Regions from separate parts of the Thalassospira sp. ABD4_177 genome, predicted to be linked through region 1. Evidence: predicted binding sites of a transcription regulator. Region 1 holds the regulator's gene; each other region holds the start of a gene.
The links. The regulator PhoB, encoded in region 1, activates phosphate uptake and scavenging genes when phosphate is short. The targets are predictions, from matches to a motif close to TNTCATAAAACTGTCA.
Positions count from the first base shown of each region.

Region 2: a site for PhoB is predicted at 1,576-1,591, ahead of phnC (phosphonate ABC transporter ATP-binding protein). Genes of this name have one in related genera too.
Region 3: a site for PhoB is predicted at 2,780-2,795, ahead of ACXAF0_RS13675 (RNA degradosome polyphosphate kinase). Genes of this name have one in related genera too.

Region 1 covers NZ_JBSWWO010000003.1:38,643-49,926, forward strand. Annotated here, with positions in the region: gene pstC (phosphate ABC transporter permease subunit PstC) at 1-254, shown strand, start outside; gene pstA (phosphate ABC transporter permease PstA) at 247-1,596, shown strand; gene pstB (phosphate ABC transporter ATP-binding protein PstB) at 1,598-2,401, shown strand; gene phoU (phosphate signaling complex protein PhoU) at 2,423-3,145, shown strand; gene phoB (phosphate regulon transcriptional regulator PhoB) at 3,163-3,861, shown strand; gene ACXAF0_RS16170 (cation:proton antiporter domain-containing protein) at 3,941-5,689, opposite strand; gene ACXAF0_RS16175 (calcium/sodium antiporter) at 5,962-6,924, shown strand; gene ACXAF0_RS16180 (SDR family oxidoreductase) at 7,258-8,028, shown strand; gene folB (dihydroneopterin aldolase) at 8,128-8,553, shown strand; gene uvrC (excinuclease ABC subunit UvrC) at 9,031-10,968, shown strand; gene pgsA (CDP-diacylglycerol--glycerol-3-phosphate 3-phosphatidyltransferase) at 11,134-11,284, shown strand, end outside.
Region 2 covers NZ_JBSWWO010000001.1:865,454-872,445, forward strand. Annotated here, with positions in the region: gene ACXAF0_RS03970 (META domain-containing protein) at 1-146, opposite strand, end outside; gene ACXAF0_RS03975 (Ldh family oxidoreductase) at 367-1,362, shown strand; gene phnC (phosphonate ABC transporter ATP-binding protein) at 1,666-2,511, shown strand; gene phnD (phosphonate ABC transporter substrate-binding protein) at 2,582-3,598, shown strand; gene phnE (phosphonate ABC transporter, permease protein PhnE) at 3,668-4,480, shown strand; gene ACXAF0_RS03995 (LbetaH domain-containing protein) at 4,484-5,131, shown strand; gene ACXAF0_RS04000 (DUF1045 domain-containing protein) at 5,231-5,932, shown strand; gene phnN (phosphonate metabolism protein/1,5-bisphosphokinase (PRPP-forming) PhnN) at 5,983-6,606, opposite strand; gene ACXAF0_RS04010 (alpha-D-ribose 1-methylphosphonate 5-triphosphate diphosphatase) at 6,603-6,992, opposite strand, start outside.
Region 3 covers NZ_JBSWWO010000002.1:204,543-211,534, forward strand. Annotated here, with positions in the region: gene aspS (aspartate--tRNA ligase) at 105-1,892, opposite strand; gene ACXAF0_RS13670 (SixA phosphatase family protein) at 2,146-2,694, opposite strand; gene ACXAF0_RS13675 (RNA degradosome polyphosphate kinase) at 2,896-5,043, shown strand; gene ppx (exopolyphosphatase) at 5,095-6,576, shown strand; gene ACXAF0_RS13685 (hypothetical protein) at 6,675-6,992, shown strand, end outside.

The DNA of each region.
Region 1 (11,284 bases):
TGTCGCGTGCGATTGGTGAAACCATGATTGTTGTGATGGCGGCCGGTCTTGCGGCGAACATGACGGCAAACCCGCTTCAGGCTGTAACAACCGTAACCGTGCAGATCGTGACCCTTCTGGTCGGTGACCAGGAGTTTGACAGTGCCAAAACCCTCTCGGCCTTTGCGTTGGGGCTGGTTCTTTTCCTTGTCACCTTGGGCTTGAACGTATTTGCCCTTAAGGTTGTTCAGAAGTATCGCGAGAAATATGACTGATATGGCATCTCTTATGGAAGACAGAGCTGCGGCCAAGGTGATCTCTGACAATCTGCGCAAGCCGGTTGACTGGGACAGCCCGAAAATCGCCCGCAACATCAAAAAACGCTACGCTGCTGAACGCCGCTTTAAAATGTATGGCCTTGCTGCGATCGGTATCGCGCTTCTGGCCCTGTTCGTTCTGGCATTCTCGATCGGCTCGAAAGGCTACAGCGCCTTTTACCAGACCTATGTCCAGCTCGAAGTCACCTTCGACCCGGCCGTGATCGACCCGGACGGGACCGGCGATCCGGACGTGATCGGGCGGGCAAACTTTGACGGTCTGATCAAACAGTCCCTGCGCGAACGCTTCCCGGACGTGACGTCTCGCAGCGAGAAACGCAACCTGTATGGCATCGTTTCGGGTGGTGCCTCTTATGATCTGCGTGAACGGGTTCTCGAAAATCCGAGCCTGATCGGGCAGACGCGCACCATCTGGCTGATCTCGGGTGATGATTTCGATATGCTCAACAAGGGCTATATCGATCCGACCGTCGATGAAGGCGACCGTCGCCTCAACGATCAGGAAGTCGGCTGGTATAACGAACTGGTCGAAGCCGGTGCGGTGGAAAAACAGTTCCACACCCGCTTCTTCACCAGTGGTGACTCCCGCGAGCCGGAACTGGCTGGCATCTGGGGGGCGGCTGTTGGCTCGTTCTATACCCTGCTTGTCACCCTGGCATTGTCCTTCCCGATTGGGGTTCTTGCTGCGGTTTACCTGGAAGAGTTCGCACCGAAGAACCGCTTCACCCAGATTGTTGAAGTCAACATCAACAACCTGGCCGCTGTCCCGTCCATCGTCTTTGGTCTGCTCGGTCTTGAGGTGTACCTTAATGTCATGCATCTGCCGCGTTCGGCGCCGGTTGTTGGTGGTTTGACGCTGGCCCTGATGACGCTTCCGACGATCATTATTGCCTCGCGGGCTGCGATCAAGGCGGTGCCGCCGTCGATCCGCCAGGCCGCCCTTGGCTTGGGCGCATCCCCGGTTCAGACCGTGACCCATCATGTTTTGCCGCTGGCAATGCCGGGCATTCTGACCGGCACGATCATTGGCATGGCCCAGGCACTGGGTGAAACCGCACCGCTTCTGATGATCGGGATGGTCGCCTTTATTGTTGATATCCCGGGCGGGGCACTTGACCCGGCAACGGTTCTGCCGGTCCAGATCTATCTGTGGGCGGACAGCCCGGAACGTGCCTTTGTCGAGAAAACCTCGGCAGCGATTATGGTGTTGCTGGCATTCCTTGTCCTGATGAATGGACTGGCTGTGTATCTGCGCAAAAAATTTGAACGGAAGTGGTAAAATGGCTGCTGTATCCCAGAGCGCAATGACGGCAGAGCCGTCGGTCGAAAAACCGAAAATGACCGCGCGTAACCTTGATCTTTTCTATAGCGATAATCAGGCTCTCTATGAGGTCAACCTTGATATTGCCGAAAAGCAGGTTACCTCGCTGATTGGCCCGTCGGGCTGTGGTAAATCCACCTTCCTGCGCTGCCTGAACCGCATGAATGACACCATCGACGGTGTCACCATCAAAGGCGAAGTCACCCTTGATGGCCGCGACATTTATGACAAGCGCATCGACGTGGTTCAGCTGCGCGCGCGCATCGGCATGGTGTTCCAGAAACCGAACCCGTTCCCGAAATCGATCTATGACAACGTGGCCTATGGCCCGCGCATTCATGGTCTGGTCAATTCGCGTGACGAGCTTGACGAAATCGTCATGACCTCGCTTGAACGTGCCGGCCTTCTCAAGGAAGTCAAAGATCGCCTGCAGTCGCCGGCAACCGGTCTTTCCGGTGGTCAGCAGCAGCGCCTGTGCATCGCCCGTGCGGTTGCCGTCAGCCCGGAAGTCATCCTGATGGATGAGCCGTGCTCGGCGCTTGATCCGATCGCGACCGCCAAGGTCGAGGAACTGATTGACGAGCTGCGCTCGAACTACACGATCGTGATCGTGACCCACTCCATGCAGCAGGCTGCCCGTGTGTCACAGCGCACCGCGTTCTTCCACCTGGGCAAGCTGGTCGAAGTCGGCGAAACCGATCAAATCTTTACCAACCCGAAGGACGAACGCACCAAGGGTTACATTACCGGCCGCTTCGGTTAAGTGAGCCAGGAGTACGCATAAATGGCTGAAGATCATACCCATATCGTAAGTTCGTTCGACGAGGAACTGACCCGTCTGAACAACATCATCTCGCAAATGGGCGGGCTTGCCGAAAGCCAGCTTATTTCGTCGATCCGCTCGATCGTCAAACGCGATTCCGAGCTGGCCGAAAAAGTCATCCTGTCCGATCAGCGCATCGACGTTCTCGAACAGGAAGTCCAGGACTTTGCCGTTCGTCTGCTGGCGCTCCGTCAGCCGATGGCAGATGACCTGCGTCAGGTCGTGACCGCGCTCAAGCTGTCGAACGATCTCGAACGCATTGGTGATTTGGCCAAAAACATCGCCAAACGCGCCCAGGTCCTGAACCAGATCCCGCCGATCCGCCCGGTTCAGGCGATCCCGAACATGGCCAAGCTGGCCCAGGAAATCATCAAGGATGTCCTGGACGCCTATATCGAAGGCGATGCCGACAAGGCCCACCGTGTCTGGGAACGCGATCAGGAAGTGGACGATATGTACAATTCGCTGTTCCGCGAATTGCTGACCTACATGATGGAAGATCCGCGCAACATCACCGCGTCGACCCATCTGTTGTTCATTGCCAAGAACATCGAACGTATTGGCGACCACGCCACCAACATCGCCGAAACGATCTATTACCGGATCAAGGGCGAGGACCTGCCGGGTGTTGACCGGCCAAAAAACGACGCAGCGAACTTCGCTGTTGTCGAACCGAATGAGTGACACTGGAGCATAGGAAGATGGACCCAACGGTTCTTATCGTCGAGGACGAAGCTGCAATCGTAACCATGTTGCGCTACAACCTCGAACGCGAGGGGATGCAGGTCGTCGAAGCCGGAGACGGTGACGAAGCGTTGAAAATCATGGCAGAAACCCATGTCGATCTGGTTTTGCTCGACTGGATGTTGCCCGTCATGTCGGGGATCGAGGTCTGCCGCCAGATCCGCCGCAAGCCCGAAAGCCGGGATCTTCCGGTGATCATGGTCACCGCACGCGGCGAAGAAGGCGACCGTATTCGCGGCCTTGATACCGGCGCGGATGACTATGTCACCAAACCGTTTGCCATTGGCGAGCTGCTGGCCCGTATCCGGGCGCTTCTGCGTCGGTCCGGTCCGGCGCAACCACAGGGGCAGTTGATCTATTCCGACATCGAAATGGATCTCGCCGCTCACCGTGTCAGCCGCAATGGCAAGGCGATCCATCTTGGCCCGACGGAATTCCGTCTGCTGCGCTATTTCCTTGAACATCCGGGACGGGTTTTCTCGCGCGAACAGTTGCTGAATGCGGTCTGGGGCCCGAACATCTATGTCGAAACCCGCACTGTTGACGTTCATATCCGTCGCCTGCGCAAGGCACTCAATGACGTCAAAGGCACCCGCGATATCATCCGCACCGTCCGTGCGGCCGGTTATGCGCTGGATTCCGAAACCGCGGCCTAAGCCGTTTTGACACGCGATCCAATGAAAAACCCCCGTTGCGATGCGCAGCGGGGGTTTTTGTTTTAAATCCGGAATGGCTTTACGGGGTGTCCTCGGCCGGTTTGTCGGTTTCCTCGGAACTTCTCTGTTTTCGCTGTGTGCGCGGCGCCAGTTCGTTCATCAACAGCATATCGGCCCGGCGGAATTTGGCGATTTCGGCATCGATATCTTCCTGCGGCACCTCGCAGGCGGCCAGAACGTGATCCGATAACCGCAAGCCGGTTTCAAGTACCTCCGGGATGGCGGCATCCGCGCCATGGCGTGACAGCGGCCCGATATGGGTGATGTCCTGCGCACGGGCAAAAATCTTCAGATGCGGATAATGCTGGCGCAACAGCGCAACCGTCTTCTCCGTCGCATGCGGGTTCCCCATGGCAACAACCGCAATTTTTGCTTCGTCGGTATGTGCCGCCCGGAAGGTTTCCGGTCTTGACCCGTCGGCAAAGTAAACTGGTAGGCCTTCGGCCCGGCCACGCGAAACCTGCTGGGCGTCACTATCAAGCACCAGGAACGGGATGTTCCGGGTTTTAAGCAACCGCGCCAGAACCCGGCCAACGCGCCCGCTGCCGATCACCAGAACATGCTGCTGAATGCCCTCGGACTCTTCGGCGATCTTGCCAAGCTGGTCTTCTTCCTTGGGATGGAGCTTTTCCTCGATCTTGTGACCAAGGCTGATCAGGGTCGGGGTCAGGGCCATGGAAATCGCCACCACCGGGATCAGCATCGCCGCAATATCAAGCGGCACCGCCCCGTTCTGGGCCGCCAGGGCAAACATCACAAAGGCAAATTCACCACCCGCCGCGAGGCTCATCGCGACCCGGATCGCGAGACCGGTTTCAAACCGCATGGCACGCGCCAGTCCGAACAGAACCGCCGTCTTGATGGCGAGCAACAAGACAAGCCACATGACGATGGTGCCGAACTGGTTATAAACCACGTCGGCATTGACCGACATGCCCACCGACATGAAGAACAGCGACAGGAACACCCCACGGAACGGCGAGATATCGGCTTCGATCTGATGGCGGAATTCGGTTTCGGCCAGCATCACGCCTGCAATGAAGGCCCCCAGCGCCATCGAAAGACCGGAAACTTCGGTAAGGGTGCTGGCCGCCAGCACGACAAACAATGTGCCAATGGCAAACAGTTCCGGGTTTTTAAGCGACGCGATATAGCGAAACAGTCGCGGCAAGACATAACGCCCAACCAGCAACAGCAACGCAACCGACCCGAAACCAAGCAGTATGCTCATCCACGGGCTGGTTTCCGTTCCGGCATTGCCTGCCGCCTGCACCATGATCAGGAACGGGCCAACCGCCACGTCTTGTAGCAACAGGATGGCAAGGGCGGCACGGCCAAACCGGGTATTGAGCTGCCGGTCGTCAGAAAGCTGTTTTAGGATGATCGCAGTCGATGAAAGCGCAAGCGCACCGGCAATGACAAGCGCCGTGGGCAGCGCATACTCCATCGCCACCAGAAGCCCCAAAAGGGCTGCCATCGACACCACAATCTGCAAAACACCAAGCCCGGCAAAGCGTCCGCCAATAACCCGCAGGCGATCACGCGAAAGCTCCAACCCGATCATGAACAGCAGGAAGACAACGCCAAGTTCGGCAACAGTTGAAATGTCTTCGCGTTCGGAAATCAGGCCAAAGCCGAACGGTCCGATAAAGAAACCACCAATCAGAAATCCGATAATCGAATTCGCACGAAGCTTGTGCGCAATCGGAACCGCAATGATCGCGGCAGTCAGAATAAGGAACAGCTCGAACAGAACGCTGTGATGCATGGCGAAAATCGATCCGGCAGGCGGTTAAATATCTGAAAATAACGAGATTAACAGGATAACGAAAATAACCCTGCCAGTCGTGGGTAAATTTGACGCATGTGAAAAATTCACACCCCTGTCGCAGCATCCGGTTCTGGCGCGCCGTGATGTGCTTAAACGTTTGCGTGCGCACAATGTCACATCCTGATGACTTGCCATTCGGCTTGCCAAATGCCATCTTCCGCGGGCCTGACAAAAGGCCGGTTTAATCGCTTTTCAAACGAGCAGACATTTTGGAACAACTTATCCCCTATCTTCAGATCATCGCAGGTCTTGTTTTACTGACAGCAGGTGGTGAATTCATCGTAAGGGGGGCGGTTGGTCTCGCACTTTTGCTCGGCGTTTCCAAAGTCATTGTCGGTCTGACAATTGTCGCCGCCGGGACATCGGCGCCGGAATTTGTCGTTTCGCTGAATGCGTCCCTTAAGGGCACGGCCGATATCGCCATGGGCAACGTTGTTGGCTCCAACATTGCCAATATCCTGCTTATTCTCGGGGCGGTCGCATTGCTCAAACCTGTCGCGGCGTCGCGTGTGACGGTTGTGCGCGACGGGGGCACCATGTTGCTTGGCACTTTGCTGTTCATTGGTTTGTGCATGTTTGGTGTGATCGAACGCTGGGCTGGGGCGATCATGCTCTGTGTGTTGGCCGCGATCTGGTACTTCACCTACAAGCATGACAAAAATTCACCCAGCGAAGCCAGCCACCTGCATGAAGAAGAAGTCGATGAAATCGGTGAAAAGCCCAAAGGCTGGACCAAGCCGATCATTGCGACCGTGATCGGCATTGTCGGTCTGATGCTTGGTGCGGACTGGCTGGTTGAAGGCGGGGTAACGGTGGCCCGTCAATTTGGCGTCTCCGAGGCGGTCATTGGCCTCACCCTTGTGGCGTTCGGCACCTCCTTGCCCGAACTGGCTGCATCGGTGGTTGCTGCTTTCCGCGGGCATTCCGATGTTGCGCTGGGCAACGTATTTGGCTCAAACCTTTTGAACCTGCTGGTGATCATTGGTGGTGTTTCACTGATCGCGCCGATCCCGGTGCCAGAGCAGATCATGAATTCCGATATCTGGATCATGCTGGCTGTAACGGTGGGTTTGCTGGGCGTTGCCTATGCCCTGCGCAAGATTTCGCGCATCACCGGTGTGGCATTCGTGATTGCTTATCTGGTCTATGTCTTCCAACTTGTCGTAGCATAAAGCATATTGCGTCTAATCTGCCCCATTTTGCCGGAGAGAACCTTCTGTCCGGCGAGGAAAGGACCGCAGTACGTAGCGGGGCTACGTGCAAGGAGCTTGACGCTGCGGGGCGGAAGGTTCTCCCGGCCCGAAGGGTTTGTTTTTGGCGGCGTTTCGCGGCGTTACACCGTTTGACCGATGCACCGCATCGCTCTGCACGCTGTGCCTTGCCAAACGACACGCCAAAAACAAACACAATGGAGCAGATTAGACGCAATATGCTTTAATCAGTTCAATCAGGTTCCGGCGAAGCCGTTATAAGACCGGGACCACATGACAAGGATCGAGGCAGCGATGACAGCTCAGTCTCCAAAGTCGGTTTTGATTACTGGTGCTGCAAAACGCATCGGCCGGGCGGTCACCCTTGATCTTGCGCGTGATGGCTATGACATCGCCCTTCATTGCAATAATTCGCGCAGCGACGCCGAAGCCCTGGCAGGCGAGGTGCGCGATCTTGGCCGGCGCGCTTGTGTTGTTTCCGCCGATCTGACCAACGAAGAAGACGCCCATCGTCTGCTGGCCGATGCCAAAGACCAGCTTGGCCCGATCGGGGTTCTGATCAATAACGCCTCGACCTTTGAATATGATGATGTGAAGACTGCGACCCGCGAAAGCTGGGATCTGCATATGGAAACCAATCTGCGTGCGCCCTTTGTCCTGTCGCAAGAGTTCGCCAAACACCTGCCAGACGATTGCAAGGGGGCAATCATTAACCTGATTGATCAGCGCGTTTGGAATCTGACCCCGCATTTCATGACCTATACATTGTCAAAAGCCGGGCTTTGGACCCTGACCCAGACACTTTCCTTGGCATTGGCGCCAAAAATTCGGGTCAATGCCATCGGTCCGGGGCCGGCACTGCCTAGTAGCCGACAAACACAGGAAGATTTCGACGCGCAATGCGCGAAAACACCCCTGAAAATAGGGACAAACCCGCAAGAGATTTGCGACGCGGTTCGATTTTTCCTTGCCGCGCCGGCCATCACCGGGCAAATGTTAGCCCTTGACGGCGGGCAGCACCTTGATTGGGCGCCCAGTGGCGAAGACGATGCCCCCAACGAATGATGCCCGGTCGTGATGGGATAAATCACTGCCAAACATCGGGCCGGACGTGCGTGGTGATGCTGGAACCGCGCAAGAAAGCAGCACAAGGAAGACCGGAATATGACCGCAGGCCTTAAAAAGGATGCCAAAATTACGACACTGCCCTTTGCCGACTTGGCGGGCAGCCTGCGCCGTGTCTTTGTGCGTGACATGATCATTCACACCTCGATCGGGGTGTATGAACACGAAAAGGAAGCCCCGCAACGCGTTCGGATCAATCTTGATCTCGAAGTGCTCGAAGGCGACGGTGTTCAGAATGACGACATCACCACCGTGCTCAGCTACGAAGATCTGGTTGTCGGCACCCGTCGCATTTGCCAGGACGGTCACACCAATCTTGTGGAAACCCTTGGGGAAAAACTCGCCGATATGTGCCTTGCCGATCCGCGCGTTCGCAAGGTGATCGTCAGAGTTGAAAAGCTCGACGTTTTTGAAGACGTCACGGCAGTTGGTGTTGAAATCGAACGCCACAATAACGCGCGCTGATTACAGCAAACGATCCCGAAAAAATTTACTTTTCCGAGCCGGCAATCGAAGGGACTCTATGATTCCTCTAGGCCGAATCGCGATTGTGCTTATTCACAAGCATCTGGCGAATGTGAATCAAAGGAAAATATTCGATTTTTACGACTGTATTACCGAATGATTTCATGTTGACAGTATTTTTATTGAAGTAAATCAACAACTTAACTGTTTTGCTCAATAAATGGGCACTTCACAGAACGTTAAGACTCTCAAGGGGTGCAGGAAGTCACCCCCCTATTACCCACATAGTTATCCACAGACTTGGTGGACATCTTTTTTGGCATGGCGATTCCCCGAGATGCAGTTGCGATGTTAATCTTTTCCGCTATGTTCCAAAGCGTGTTTGCCAGTGACGATCGTCACAACTTTGGATGTATTTTAGAGTCCGTTGCTGCCCTGTTGAACAGCGCCATATTTACGTGATCGCGGAGTGCCTTGATGAAGCCACCAGTTTCCCCCGAAAACCCGACCGGGGATGATGCCCCGAAACGGGAAATCGGTTTGTCCCTTGATGGTGACAAAACCGAAGGCGGGGCGGCAAGGGGTGTCGAGGCGATCAAGCATGCGCTGAAAACCATGCCGGGGTCGCCTGGCGTCTATCGCATGATCGATGACAAGGATCGTGTGCTCTATGTCGGCAAGGCCAAGAACCTTAAAAAACGCGTGGTGTCCTATACCCGCATCATGCAGTTGCCGATCCGCATTGCCCGCATGGTGGCCCAGACGGTGCGGATGGAAATCATCACCACCCATACAGAGGCCGAAGCCCTTCTTCTTGAATCCAACCTGATCAAGAAGCTCAAACCGCGCTACAACATCCTGCTGCGTGATGATAAAAGCTTTCCCTATATCCTGATCACCGAGGATCACGACTATCCGCGCATCGTCAAACATCGTGGCGCACGCGCCAAGGATGGCAGTTGCTTTGGTCCCTTTGCCTCGGCCTGGGCGGTCAACAATACGATTAACCATCTACAACGTGCCTTTTTGCTGCGTTCGTGCACCGATGGTGTGTTTGCCAACCGTTCGCGCCCGTGCCTGCTGTATCAAATCAAACGCTGTGCTGCCCCCTGTGTCGATCGGATTTCCAAGTCCGAGTATGACGGGCTTGTTGATATTTGCCGGGACTTCCTGACCGGGCGCAGCCAGAAAATCCTCAAGCAGCTTGAAGCAGACATGATGGATGCGTCGGAAAAGATGGAGTTCGAACAGGCCGCGATGTATCGCGACCGTATCCGTGCGCTCAGCCAGATCCGCTCGCATCAGGACATCAACCTCGAAGGTGTCGAAGAGGCCGATGTGATTGCGCTCCATCAGGAAGGCGGCCAAAGCTGCGTGCAGGTGTTCTTCTTCCGCTCGGGCTCGAACTATGGCAACCGGTCCTACTTCCCGCGCCATGAACAGTCGGCCGAAATCCCGGAAATCCTCTCGGCCTTTGTCGGACAGTTCTATGCCGACAAACCTGCCCCCAAGCAGGTCTTTCTCTCGCACGAGATCGAAGGCCAGGAACTGGTCGAAACAGCACTTGGCGTAAATAACAATCGCAAGATCGAATTGCTTGTGCCCAAGCGCGGCGGCAAGCGCAAGCTGGTCGAACATGCCCTAACCAATGCCAAGGATGCCCTGGGGCGCCGACTGGCCGAAAGTGCTACCCAGCGCAAGCTGCTTGAAGATCTGGCCGACAAGCTTGATCTCGAAAGCACGCCCGAACGGATCGAGGTATACGATAACTCCCACACCCAAGGCACCAATATGGTCGGCGGCATGATTGTCGCTGGGGCTGAGGGCTTCATGAAAAACGCCTATCGCAAATTCAACATCAAGGGCGATATCGCACCGGGTGATGACTTTGCCATGATGCGCGAAGTCTTAACGCGTCGCTTTGCCCGCGCGCAAAAAGAAGACCCGGACCGTGAAAACGGCACCTGGCCGGATCTGTGCCTGATTGACGGGGGTCTGGGTCAGCTCGGTGTGGCGCGCGAAGTGCTCGAAGATCTCGGCATCGAAGACGTCATGCTGGTCGGTGTCGCCAAGGGGGTGGATCGAAATGCCGGCAAGGAAGTCCTGCACATTCCCGGCAAGGCGCCGGTGCGTCTCGATATGAAGGATCCGGTGCTTTACTTCATTCAGCGCCTGCGTGATGAAGCCCACCGTTGGGCAATTGGCACCCATCGCGCCAAACGCGCCAAGCAGATCGGCAAAAGCGTTCTGGATTCGGTACCCGGTGTCGGCGGTGCGCGCAAAAAGGCGCTTTTGCATCACTTCGGCTCGGCCCGCGGGGTGGCGGATGCCGGTCTGGCCGACCTTGAAGCCGTCGATGGCATCAGTGCTGCGCTCGCTCGAAAGATTTATGATCATTTCCACGAAGGAAAGTGATCACTTTCGCGCCTGAATGTTGCGATAGCGAACAATGGGAAAGCAGCCCTTGTGGTATATGCCTCAAGCCTTTAATAATTGCGCGGCTTTGGGCGGTGATGTGCCCGGGGCCGTGACGACAACCGTGACGCCATCGCAATAAAATCCGTCAAACAGGCCCCGTTTATGAAGAACCAGATTCCCAATCTGCTGACCATGTCGCGCATATTCGTAATTCCGGCGCTGATTGCGTCGTTTTACATCAATGGTCCGGTTGGCAACTGGATCGGCTTTGCCCTGTTTGCTTTTGCCGGGGTGACGGACTTCTTTGACGGCT
Region 2 (6,992 bases), on a different contig from region 1:
TTTACAGTTACCAATTGCCATTGCTGACCGGTGACAGACGACCAGTAAGTTGTCATGCCACCATTTGATGTCACGTTACAGGCCGCAAGCGACATCAAGGCGATGCCGGCCAACGGGGAGATGATCCTGTGTTTTACACGATGCATGTCTGAATTCCTGTGTCGCTTACCCGGTCATGTGCGGCTTTGATGCCGATGGTTGCGGGCAATAGTATCATATTTTCAAGGACCTTTGCCTCATACTGTTACGGTGTTTGGACGAAAACGCCTTTGCGCAGGGGGATGGCTTGCGACTATGCTGTAAGGCCCACAGGCGCATGATCCCTGCGCCATTATTTCCGCTATCCAAAATCTAAGGTCCGCCCCGATGAAGATTTCGCTCGAAGATGCCCACACGCTTGTGCGTGATACCCTGATGCGTTGCAACGTAACCGCGGAAAACGCCACTTCGGTCGCAAAGGCACTGGTGGCGGCAGAAGCATCCGGACAAGGCGGACACGGTTTTCGTCGGGTGCCGGCCTATTCGGCTCAGGCGAAGGTCGGCAAAGTCGATGGCACGACCCATCCGGTTTTTGAAAAGCCCGTACCCGGCGTTTTGCGGATTGATGCGCAGCATGGCTTTGCCTATCCGGCGCTTGATCTGATGATGGATCACTTGCCCGATATGGCGCGCAGTCAGGGAATTGCGATTGCATCGATCCACAGATCACATCATGCCGGGGTCATGGGCCTGACCGTTGAGCGTCTGGCAGAGCAGGGTCTGGCGGCAATGATGTTTGCCAATGCCCCGGCAGCCATGGCCGCGTGGGGTGGGCGGCGTCCGATGTTCGGGACAAATCCGATTGCCTTTGGGGTGCCGGTCGGGGATGCCGGTGATCCGATCATTATTGATCTTGCCCTTTCAAGAGTCGCGCGCGGCAAGATCATGGCGGCTAAGCAAAAGGGTGCGGAAATTCCTGATGACTGGGCACTTGATGTGGATGGGAACCCGACCACCGATGCTCGGAAGGCGCTTGATGGCACGATGATCCCCGCCGGTGGGGTAAAGGGCGCAGCCCTTGCAATGATGGTTGAGCTTCTGGCCGCTGGTCTGACCGGTGCGCAATTTGGCCATCAGTCTTCGTCGCTTTTCGATGACAAAGGTGCACCGCCTGCACTTGGCCAGCTGATCATTGCGATTGATCCCAAGGCAACTGGTGGTGTCGATGTGATGGATCATCTTGCCTATATCGCCAACGAGATCGCCGCCGAAGAAGGCGTTCGCCTGCCGGGGCGTCGCGGCAAGCAGGCGCGTGCAGCAGCCAAAACGGATGGGCTTGATATCGAAGACGACGTGCTCGACGTTATCAACCAGATAAAATAAAATCCGTCCGGATTGTTGAAAAAATCGACCTTTCAGGTTTGGTTATCCGGTCTGTTACTGTGTGCTGATTTCAAAAAATGACATTCATCACAAAAATAGGTCGATAAAAGTCAAACATGTTACAAATTTATTCTCTGGTTCATTTATGAATATTTCTATGAATACTTGATGTATAGACAAGTTTGATTGTTGTCGGGGTGATATCCCCGCCGTAATCATCGAACTGTAACATCAGTGTCACCGTAGAGTCGCGGTTTGTGCGTAGCTTCTTGGTCCAGCGAAACACTTTCAGGCGACTCTTTGATGCTGGTTGTAGATATCTCTGGACTGAACAAAAGCTTTACCCGTGACAAGCGCGCGCTTAGCGACGTCAAGCTGCAGGTGCGCGAAGGCGAGATGGTCGCCCTGATCGGCGCATCGGGGTCAGGCAAGTCCACTTTGATCCGTCATATTGCCGGTTTGCTGCGCGGAGATCGCGACGGCGGCAAGATCGCTGTGTTTGGCGAAACCATTCAGGAAAATGGCAAGATTTCACGCGGTGCACGCAAGGTGCGCTCCGATATCGGTGTTGTTTTCCAGCAATTCAACTTGGTCAGCCGTCTTTCGGTTCTGACCAACGTGTTGATGGGGCTTCTTGGTCGTGTTCCGGCATGGCGCGGATCGCTTGGCCTGTTTACCAAGGCCGAAAAGATGCGGGCCATGGGTGCCCTTTCGCGTGTCGGTATTGATGCGCATGCCTCCAAAAAGGCACGTAATCTTTCGGGTGGTCAGCAGCAGCGCGCAGCGATTGCCCGCACCATCACCCAAGGGGCGCGGCTTATTCTGGCGGACGAGCCGATTGCATCGCTTGATCCGGCATCTTCGCGCAAGGTGATGAACACGCTTGATCGTGTGAACCGCGAAGACAATGTCACCGTGATCGTATCGCTTCATCAGGTTGATTACGCCAAGGACTACTGCAAACGCACCATCGCCATGCGCGATGGTGAAGTCGTTTTTGACGGACCTTCAAGCGAACTGACGCCGCAATTCCTGCAGGAATTGTACGGCGAACATTCTTCCGAACTTTTTGCAGATGGCGCGATGGAGGTTGCTGAACCTGCTGTGTCACACGTTGCAGAAAAGGACCTGGCTGTCGCAACAAGCTAGCCGGGCCAGTTGTCATGACTGCCTTATCTTCTCGAAACACGTCCAAATCTATTTTGACAGGGGACTTCTTATGAACGTTAAGACAATTGCATCCGCAGCATTTGCAGCCACGATGCTGGCTTCTTTTGTTGCCAAAGCCGATGTTGAGTACAAGCCGCTCGAACAGGATCCAGAAAAGCTGGTGTTCGGTTTCATCTCGACTGAGTCGAGCTCGAACCTCAAAGCCCAGTGGCAGCCGATGATTGATGACATGGAAGAAGCACTCGGTATGGAAATCGAGGCATTCTTCGCCCCCGATTATGCAGGCATCATCGAAGGCATGCGTTTTGGCAAGGTTCATGTGGGCTGGTTCGGTAACAAGTCCGCAATGGAAGCCGTTGACCGCGCCGGTGGCGAAGTCTTCGTTCAGACCTCCAAATCTGATGGTTCGAACGGTTACTATTCCCACATCATCACCCAGGCAGATAACGAAAAGCTGAACTCGCTTGAAGACCTTCTGAAATGTGATGGTTCGCTGAACTTCGGTATCGGTGATCCGAACTCGACCTCCGGTTTCTTGGTTCCGTCCTACTATGTGTTTGCACAGAACGGTGCTGATCCGAAAGATTGCTTCAAAACCGTCCGTAATGCGAACCACGAAACCAACCTGATGGCGACTGCCAATGCACAGGTTGATGCTGCTGCCAACAACTCCGAGCAGCTTGCACGTACGAACATGAACAAGCCGGAAATCACTGATAAGGTCAAAGTCATCTGGACCTCGCCGCTGATCCCGTCTGACCCGATGGTGTATCGCAAAGACATGTCGCGTGAACTGAAATCCGAGATCAAGGCCTTCTTCCTTGGTTACGGCCGCATGGGCGATACCGTTGCTGCGGAAAAAGTGCTGGCCGGTATTCAGGATGGTATGGGTAAATTCATGGAAAGCTCAAACGCGCAGCTTTACCCGATCCGTCAGCTTGCCCTTTTCAAAGACAAGCTGAAAATCCAGAACACCGAAGAGCTTTCTGATGAAGAGAAAGCTGAGCGTGTTGCTGAAATCGACAAGAAGCTTGCTGAGCTCGACATTCTGGTTGCTTACCAGTAATCGGACTTTCGACGGGGAGTGCACTGATCGGTGCGCTCCCCGTTTGCTTTTACTTCCGGGATTTAAACGATGAACAGCAGCATTTCTTCGACATCATCTGTCGCAATTGACCTCCCGCCGCGCGATCTTAAGCGGTCTGCTTCAAGCTTCCTGCTTTGGGCGTTCATTCTGGGTCTTCTGGCTTGGTCGTGGGAAGGGGCGGATATGCGCCCGATGGCGCTGTTTGAAAACAGCGGCAATATGGTCGACTTTGCGGAGGGCTTCTTCCCGCCCGACTTCCTGATGTGGAAGATGTATGTCGAAGAAATGTGGATCACCATCCAGATCGCGATCTGGGGGACAGCGCTTTCCATCGTTTGCTCGATCCCGTTTGGTATTCTTTCTTCCGAAAACATCGTGCCGATTTGGGTGTACCAACCCGTGCGTCGCCTGATGGATTCCTTCCGCGCAATCAACGAAATGGTCTTCGCCATGCTGTTCGTGGTCGCGGTCGGGCTTGGTCCGTTTGCCGGTGTTTTGGCCCTTTGGATTCACACAACGGGTGTTCTGGCTAAACTGTTTTCCGAGGCGGTCGAGGCAATCGATCCCGAGCCGGTCGAAGGCATTCGGGCCACGGGGGCCAATGCCCTTCAGGAGGTTATCTTTGGCGTGATCCCGCAGGTCCTGCCGCTGTGGATTTCCTATTCGCTCTATCGCTTTGAATCGAACGTGCGTTCGGCAACGGTGCTGGGCATTGTTGGTGCGGGCGGTATCGGCATGGTGCTTTGGGAATATATCCGCGGTTTCTATTACGCTGAAACGGCCGCCGTCATGATCATCATCATCATTTCTGTCAGCCTGCTTGATATGGTGTCGCAGCGTCTGCGCAAACTGGTGACCTGATCCATGGGCTTCAAGATTACGCAGGCCAAACCGGCAATGAAGGCATTGTCGGAGCGGCCCACGATTGACGACAGCGCGATTGTTGTCGATTGCGACATGGGGGTCTGGACCGAAGTGGGTGCACGCACCTCCATGCGCGAAACCCGGATGGATGATTATTCCTATGTCGTGAATGACAGCGAAATCATCTATTCCGATATCGGCAAGTTCGTAAATATCGCTGCCCATACACGCATCAACCCGGGTCAGCATCCGATGGACCGGGCCTCTATGCATCATTTTCAATATCGTTCCAGCGCCTATGAACTGGGCGAAGATGATCCGGCCTTCTTTGACTGGCGCCGTGAAAAGCGCGTGCGTCTTGAACATGATGTCTGGATCGGCCACGGGGCGATTGTGCAAGGTGGGGTGACGATTGGCATCGGCTCCGTCGTTGGATCGGGGGCGGTGGTGACCAAGGATATCGCGCCCTACACGATTGTAACCGGTATTCCGGCAAGTCCACTGCGTCCGCGGTTTGAAGCGGATATTGTTGAGGCCCTGTTACGCATTCGCTGGTGGGACTGGTCGCACGAAATGCTGCGCGAAAGATTGCAGGATTTCCGTACGCTTCCGGTGCGTGATTTCTGCTTGAAATACGATACGCTCTGAGCGATCAGACTTTCTCCGTGATAAGATCCGCGCAGGAGGTTAGTCTGGTTACTCCGGCGTTTCTTGTTTCCGACCTGCTATTATTTCCAGAGTTCATTCATGACCGAAAACTACCAACGTTATGGCATCTATTACGCGCCAGAACCGCAAAGCGGGTTGGGGCAGTTCGGCAATGCCTGGCTGGGGCGTGATCCGGAAAGCGGAGACAGTTTGGCGCGGCCGGCAGTCATGGGCTTAAGCGAAGCTGGCATCGTGGCGGCAACGACATCACCAACCCGCTATGGTTTTCACGGTACGCTTAAGCCGCCCTTCGCCCTGCCGGACGGTCAAGGTCGCGATGCGCTTGAAGCGGCTGTTGCCAGTCTTTGCAAAACAACCGCGCCGGTGGTCTGTGGGCCTTTGATGCTGAAATCAATCGGGCGTTTCCTGGCCCTTGTTCCGACCGAGCCAGTTTCGCCTTTGGGGGATCTTGCAGCGATGCTGGTGCGCGAACTTGATGGTTTCCGCCAACCCGAAAACGAAGCGGCGATGAACAAGCGCCGCGCGGCGGGGCTGACGGATCGGCAGGAAGAAAATCTTGTGCGCTGGGGCTATCCCTATGTCATGGAAGAATTTCGCTTCCACCTGACATTGACCAACAAACTTTCTGACGAACAGATAGAACCGTTCATGAGCGCGCTATCTGATTTGGTTACACCACTTTGCGCGGATCCGTTTGTGGTCAGAGAAGTCTGTCTTTTCGGCGATCCGGGCGGCCAAAAGCCATTCAGATTGCTCAGACGTTTTCCGCTCGCCGGATAAAAATGCTGCGCTTTGAGGGTGCAGCATTTTTGACGTGATGGGCGTTTGATCTAGGCCCTGTTTGCCATGGGCTGTGGCAATTCAAGAGCACGAATAAAGCGCAGGATACCGGTTTCCATATCAGCGTCATTATCGACATGGACAACGTAATCGCCTTCCACCTCATAGGCAGATGCACGTGCAAGGCGCCGTTCGATATCAAGCGCGTCTTCGCGCCCGCGGGCTTCAAGGCGTTTACGCAGGGCCTCAGCACTAGCCCGGATATTGACGACCCGGATATTGTCGCGACCGACAAGCGTACAGGCATCCTCGATCACACTGCGCGACACGTTGACGATGGCTGTCTTGCCGGCTTCGACTTCTGCAAGTACATGGCGCGGAATGCCATATCCCAGATCATGTGCCTTCCAACTTAAAAGAAACGCACCCTGACGGGCCATCTGCCCGAAATCTTCGGGGCGGACAGGAATGTGGATTTCGCCAACTGTTCCGGCCGGGCGGGTAATGCAGCGCCGCGGGAAACAGAATTGTTTGTCCTTGGCAAGTCTGTCGCGGGCTGCATCAAGTAGTGTGTCCTTGCCAACACCACTGGGGCCGACGACAAGGACCAAAAGCCCGTATCCCGAATTGCTGCCGTGTGCCGGAGTTGCAGGGGCTGTGGGGGTGTCGGTCATGACACCCTGACCCCTTCGCGCCACACACCGCGCACAATCGGATGGTGCGGGGAATGATGAACCCGGATCAGATCACCCCGCTTGCCAACCGCGATCTCGCCGCGATCATCAAGTCCGACCTGGGTCGCCGGATTGAGGGATACGGTTCGAATGGCACGCGGCAGGTCATATCCATCAAACTCGTCAAACAGCTTCATCGCCCCGTGCAAAAGACTGTGCGGGACATAGTCGCTTGAAATGATGTCGAGATAACCCTGCTTTGCCAGGTCACCGGCGGCGACATTGCCACTATGCGATCCGCCGCGCACAAGGTTCGGTCCGCCCATCATGACACCAAGCCCGCCTTCATGCGATGCCTTGGCGGCTTCAAGCGTGGTGGGGAATTC
Region 3 (6,992 bases), on a different contig from region 1:
ATATTAGGTAACGATCAGCAATCAAATACACGCAAAAGAAAACGGCCCGGAACATGTCCGGGCCGTTTGATCGATCACTGTTTCGGGCAACCCCGCAAAACAGATCAGTCTTTTTTCGCCTTCGGTGGCATCCGAACACGCAGATGCAGTTCCTTGAGCTGCTTGTCTTCGACTTCTGCCGGGGCATTCATCATCAGATCCTGTGCCTGCTGGTTCAGCGGGAAGGCAATGACTTCGCGAATGTTCGGCTCGTCAGCCAGCAGCATGACGATACGGTCAACACCCGGGGCTGAACCACCATGCGGCGGGGCGCCGAATTTGAACGCGTTCAGCATGCCGCCAAACTGCTCTTCGACAACGTCCTTGCCATAACCAGCAATTTCAAACGCACGATACATGATGTCCGGGCGGTGGTTACGAATGGCACCCGACGACAGCTCGATACCGTTACAAACGATGTCATACTGCCACGCCTTGATATCAAGCGGGTCCATGCTTTCCAGCGCTTCAAGACCACCTTGCGGCATCGAGAACGGGTTGTGGCTGAATTCGATCTTGCCGTCGTCATCTTCCTCATACATCGGGAAATCAACGATCCAGCAGAACTTGAACATGCCTTCTTCGCGCAGCTCCAGCTCGTCACAAACCTTGTCACGGACCTTACCGGCAAACTTGGCAGCCGCCAGTTCCTTGTCACAGGCAAAGAACACCGCATCGCCATTGGCAACACCGGTGATTTCCTTGATCTGTGCGATACGATCGGCATCAAGGTTCTTGGCAATCGGGCCTTTTGCTTCGCCGTCTTCACCGTAAACGATGTAACCAAGACCCGCCGCACCTTCATCGCGTGCCCAGGAATTCAGCTTGTCAAAGAAGCTGCGCGGGCGCGAAGCTGCACCGGTTGCCGGGATCGCACGAACCACCGAACCTTTTTCGATGTTGGATGCAAAGATGCCAAAGCTCGACCCACGGAACGGCTCGGTCACGTCCGAGATGATCAGCGGGTTACGCAAGTCCGGCTTGTCGGATCCGTATTTCGCCATCGACTCATCGAACGGAATGCGCGGGAACGGATACGGGGTCACATCGCGACCACCGCCGAACTCGACAAAGATGTCATGCAGGACCGGCTCGATTGCCGCAAACACGTCTTCCTGGGTGGCAAAGGCCATCTCGAAGTCGAGCTGATAAAACTCACCCGGCGAACGGTCGGCACGGGCGTCTTCATCGCGGAAGCACGGTGCGATCTGGAAATATTTGTCAAAGCCCGAAACCATCAGCAGCTGCTTGAACTGCTGCGGTGCCTGCGGCAGGGCATAGAACTGACCCGGATGCATACGCGACGGCACCAGGAAGTCACGCGCCCCTTCCGGCGAGCTCGCCGTCAGGATCGGCGTCTGGATTTCCAGGAAGCCCTGTGCGGTCATTTTCTGGCGCATGGCCGAAATGACTTTGGAACGCAGAACGATGTTCGAATGCACGCTTTCACGACGCAGGTCGAGATAACGGTGACGCAGGCGAACCTCTTCACCATATTCGACATCGCCAAAGACCGGCATCGGCAGAACTTCGGCCGACGACTGAACTTCGATGTTCGATGCGTAAACTTCGATCTCGCCGGTCGGCAAGTTCGGGTTGATGGTCTCGGCCGTACGTTTGACAACCTTGCCATCGACCGTGATCACGCTTTCGGCGCGCGCTTTGTCAAGCGTCTCGAACAGCGGGCTCGAAATGTCGATCACGACCTGGGTGATGCCGTAATGGTCGCGCAGATCAACGAACAGAAGGTTGCCGTGGTCACGTTTACGGTGAATCCAGCCAGACAGGCGAACTTCCGCGTCGGCGTCAGTCGCGCGCAGCGCATTACAATTGTGTGAGCGAAAAGGATGCATTGTCATTCCAGGTTGCTTTATTTCTTGGGCCGCAAATTTGGCCGCAAAGGTGCATGCCAGACCCGCGCTGTCAAACAAAAAACGCACCACAGCATGCCCGTCACAGGCCGATCAAAGTGCGACCCCCGGCGTTTATGCGTGATGTTTCCCTGCCCAACGGGCGCGGCATCTCAAAATTTCAGCGGTATAAAACGCGCACAGGCCGTCTTCGTCAAGTGCCAGTAATGCAGATCAGTCACCGCAGATCAGCAAATCATTGGGTGATTGGTTCCGGGCCGATCTTGATCGCCTGCAGGTCCTTGACCTTTATGAAATCGATCAGGCGGCCGGTTCCGGGTGCAATTTCACCCCAATGACCGACATCGAATTCGAAATGCGCCAGACCACAGGTCGGATATTTGCGCGCCATGACGTCCAAGGCCTTTGCATTCCCGCCGCCATAAAGTGACTGGGCGAACACCTCAATACCGGGATTGTGGCCGACCACCATCACGTGCTTGGCGTCTTCATGGGTGTGATGCAGGTTTTCAAGCAAGACCCGCTCGCTCGCCATATAAAGGTCTTCGTTATAGATCACATCCGCATCGGTGGCGAAATCGCGTCCCAAAAGGCCAAGGGTCTGCACCGCGCGCGCTGCTGTTGAACACCAGATCAGATCAGGAACCAGTTCATGCTGGCGCAAATAGCGCCCCATGAAAGGGGCTGCCTTTTCGCCGCGGCGGTTCAGTTCGCGGTCATGGTCGGCGCGACCCGGGTCCGCCCAGCTTGATTTGGCATGCCGAAGCAATAACAGCGTTTTCATGTCTTCGTCTGTTTGGCAGTCGCGAATAATGATCAAACGGTGTTCTTGCATGCCATATCGCGGGCCGGGATGCCATCAGAAAAACTGACATATAAATTTAAGAAAATTGCACCCACCCAAGCAGTTATCCTATACTCCATTTGCAACCGGGAACTGTCGCATAAATTCAAAGACGGTCCCTCAATCCGCAGGAGGCATAGCGTGACACACGCCGCTGCAGTTCAATCAAGTGCGATCACCATTGATTCGGAAAGCCGCTTTATAAACCGCGAATTATCGTGGCTGGCATTCAACAATCGCGTTCTTGAAGAAGCCCAGAACAAGGGCCACCCGCTGCTTGAAAGACTTCGCTTCCTGTCGATTTCGGCCAGCAACCTTGATGAATTTTACATGGTGCGCGTCGCGGGCCTCGTCGGGCAGCTACGCGCTGGCATGACCAAGGTCAGCCAGGATGGCATGAGCCCGTCCGAACAGCTGCGCGCCATTACCTTTGATGCCAACCAGCTGATGCAGGATCAGCAACGGGTCTGGCGTCAACTCAGCAGCGAGATGGAAAAACAGGGCATCTCGGTCATTGATAAGACCGACCTGACCCAGACGGACCGCAAATGGCTTGATGGCTATTTCATGCGCGAAATCTTCCCGACCCTGACCCCGCTTGCCATCGATCCGTCGCACCCCTTCCCGTTCATCCCGAACCTTGGCTTTGCCATCGTCATGCAGCTGTTTGATCCGGCGGACGGGCACAATATGCGCGGGCTGATCCCGGTTCCGCAAAAAATCGGCCGCTTCCTGCGTCTGCCGGGCCGGACCGAACGTTATTTACCGGTCGAACAGGCGATCCTGCTGTATCTCGGCAAGCTGTTCCCGGGGTTCGATATGATCGAACACGGTTTCTTCCGCGTCATTCGTGACTCGGATGTGGAAATCGAAGAAGAAGCCGAAGATCTGGTGCGCGTTTTCAAAACCGCCCTGAAACGTCGTCGTCGCGGCAGCATTATCCGCCTTAAAGTCAATGCGGCGATGCCCGAAGACATGCTTGATTTCGTCATTGATGAACTTGATGTCGCGCTTGAAGAAGTCGTCAAGGTTGATGGTCTTCTTGGCGTGGTTGATGTCAAACAGCTGATCGATTCCGATCTGCATCATGACCTGCTGTTTTCGCCTTATGCCGCGCGCTACCCGGAACGCGTGCGTGACTTTGGCGGCGATTGCTTTGCGGCGATCAGCAAAAAGGACCTGGTCGTCCATCACCCGTTCGAAGATTTCGACGTCGTGGTCCAGTTCCTGCTCCAGGCCGCGCGCGACCCGGATGTGGTCACCATCAAACAGACGCTCTATCGCACCTCGGAAAACAGCCCGATCGTCAAGGCACTGATTGCCGCGGCCGAGGCCGGAAAATCCGTCACAGCCATGGTCGAACTCAAGGCCCGCTTTGACGAAGAAGCCAACCTGCGCTGGGCAGCCGACCTGGAACGTGCCGGTTGCCAGGTGGTTTATGGCTTTCTCGACTGGAAAACACACGCCAAGATCTCCCTGGTGGTCCGCCGTGAAACCCACGGCCTTAGAACCTATACCCACTTCGGGACCGGCAACTATCACCCGATCACGGCGAAGTTCTATACCGATATCTCGTTCTTCTCGTGCGATCCGGCATTGGGGCGTGATGCGGCCAATATCTTTAACTTCATGACGGGTTACGCCACGCCGCGCTCGCTTGAAAAAATCGCCATCGCGCCGCATACCCTGCGCCCGACGCTTCTTACCCACATCGATCAGGAAATCGAGAACTGCAAGGCTGGCAAGCCGTCTGGCATCTGGGCCAAGATGAACAGTCTGGTCGATCCGGTGGTGATTGATGCGCTTTATCGCGCCAGCCAGGCCGGTGTGCACATTGAACTGGTCGTGCGGGGTATTTGTTGCCTGCGTCCGGGTGTGCCGGGGCTTTCGGAAAACATTCGTGTCAAATCGATTGTCGGTCGCTTCCTGGAACATTCGCGCATTGTGGTCTTTGCCAATGGCGCAAAGCTGCCGTCGCGCAAGGCCAAGGCGTTTATTTCCTCGGCTGACTGGATGCCCCGTAATCTTAACCGCCGTGTCGAAACGCTGGTGCCGGTTGAAAATCCGACCTGTCAGCAACAGATTGTTGAACAGATCATGATCGCCAACCTCAAGGATAACGCACAGGCATGGCATCTGCAGGCCGACGGTTCGTATGAACGCTGCGAGGCAGATGAAAAAGCATTCTCGTCGCACAAATATTTCATGACCAACCCGTCGCTTTCGGGCCGCGGAAGTGCGCTGGATCAAGCCGACCCGAATGTTCCCGTGCTAGAGCTTGATGACTAAGGCTTAACGCCGAAAGCTTGACGAAAGACGACCAACAGGTGCCAACACCCTATGCTGACTGACCAACGGGCTTCCAACCGCATCGCGATCATAGATGTTGGCTCCAACTCTGTGCGGCTTGTCATTTTTGATGGCATGACCCGCGCGCCCATGCCGATCTTCAATGAAAAGGTCATGTGCGGCCTTGGCCGCGATCCCGACAATACCGGCAAGCTTAATCCCGAGGGGGTCGAGCTTGCCGTTGTCGCCATGCAGCGCTTTGCCACCCTGCTGCGCGCCATGAAGGTCACCCATGTCGATGTGCTGGCGACCGCTGCTGTGCGCGCTGCCACCGATGGCAAGGAATTCTGTGACCGCGTCACCAAAGAAACCGGCTTGACCGTCAAGGTCATTGACGGCCTCGAAGAAGCCCGCCTATCGGCCCTTGGCATCATTTCCGGTGATCCGCTGGCATCAGGCATTATGGGCGATATCGGCGGTGGCTCGCTCGAACTGGTCCTGCTTGATAAGGGCGAGATCAAAAAACGCGTCAGCCTGCCGCTCGGTGCGATGCGCCTGCATACGGTGTTTGGCTCCGACCGCAGCCGCCTGACAGCTGAAATCAACAAGCATCTTGATACGGTCGATTGGCTGTCGGATGCCAAGGGACAGCAACTTTATGCCGTTGGCGGCTCCTGGCGCTCGATCGCAAAGCTGTTTATTGCCCAGGAAAACTATCCGATTTCGGTGGTTCATAACCTTGCCATGCCGCAATCGGAAATGGCCGAACTGACCCACATCATCTCCCAACAAAGCCGCGTCTCGCTTGAAAAGATCGGCGGTGTGTCCAAACGCCGCATCGACAGCCTGCCGCATGCATCGCTTGTCATGAACATGTTGATGAAGCGTATGCAACCCAACGAGGTGGTCTTTTCCGGCCATGGGCTGCGCGAAGGCTGGATGTATGAAGTCCTGCCCGAAGATCTGCGTCAGCGCGACCCCGTGCTCGAAGCCTGCTTCAGCTTTGCCGAAGACGGCGAACGTTTCCATCAGCACGGCGAAGAAGTTGCACAATGGTGCGCGCCGATCTTCGCCGACCTGCCAGTCAATATCGAACGCCTGCGACTGGCGGCCTGCATCATCGGTGATATCGGCTGGAACGAACATCCTGATTACCGGGCGGTACAAAGCTATCACCGCATTTTGCGCCACCCCTATATTGATCTGAACCATCATGACCGGGTGTTCCTCGCCTACACCATCGGCTCGCGCTATGCCGGCAACTTCAAGGGTGACGAGGCCATTGATCGCATCCTCAGCGATGATGACCGCCTGACCGGGCGCCTGTTTGGCCATGCCATTCGTCTGGGCCATACGCTTTCGGGCGGGGTCGAGGGCATCTTACCGCAAACGAAACTGCTGCTCGAAGACGGCAAACTCGTCTTGCAGTTTGAAAAGCAGGCCAGCACGCTTTACGGCGAAGTCGTCGAACAGCGTTTTTCCAAACTGGCCAAGCTGATGAACCGAGAAAGTGAAGTCCGCCTAGCCGGATAACACCGCAAAGAGCTCACACTCAAAACGCGCATTTCGTTGACGAAACACACCAAAACCGGCAGGATTACGGCCCCTTTACTGAAAAGGAGTGCCTTTTCATGACGGACACACAGCAGCCCTCCGATCACACCCCGCCAGACATCGTAACCACACTGGCACACATGCCCTTTCAAAGCTTGTGTCAGGCAATCAGCACCTTGCCCGACAGCGACGAGGACATCGAAAAGCTCCGCACCGCCGCAGGCGATGAGGAAAGGTCACGCATTGACCTGCTGATCGCACTCAGAAGCACCCGACTGGGCGAGATCGCCCCGCTATTTGCCAACGCCGACGACGATCCGACCCATACCACCATCCGCTCAAGCGATGTGCCCGACACCATGCTCTCACTGCTAACTGCGCTCAACGCAGTCAAA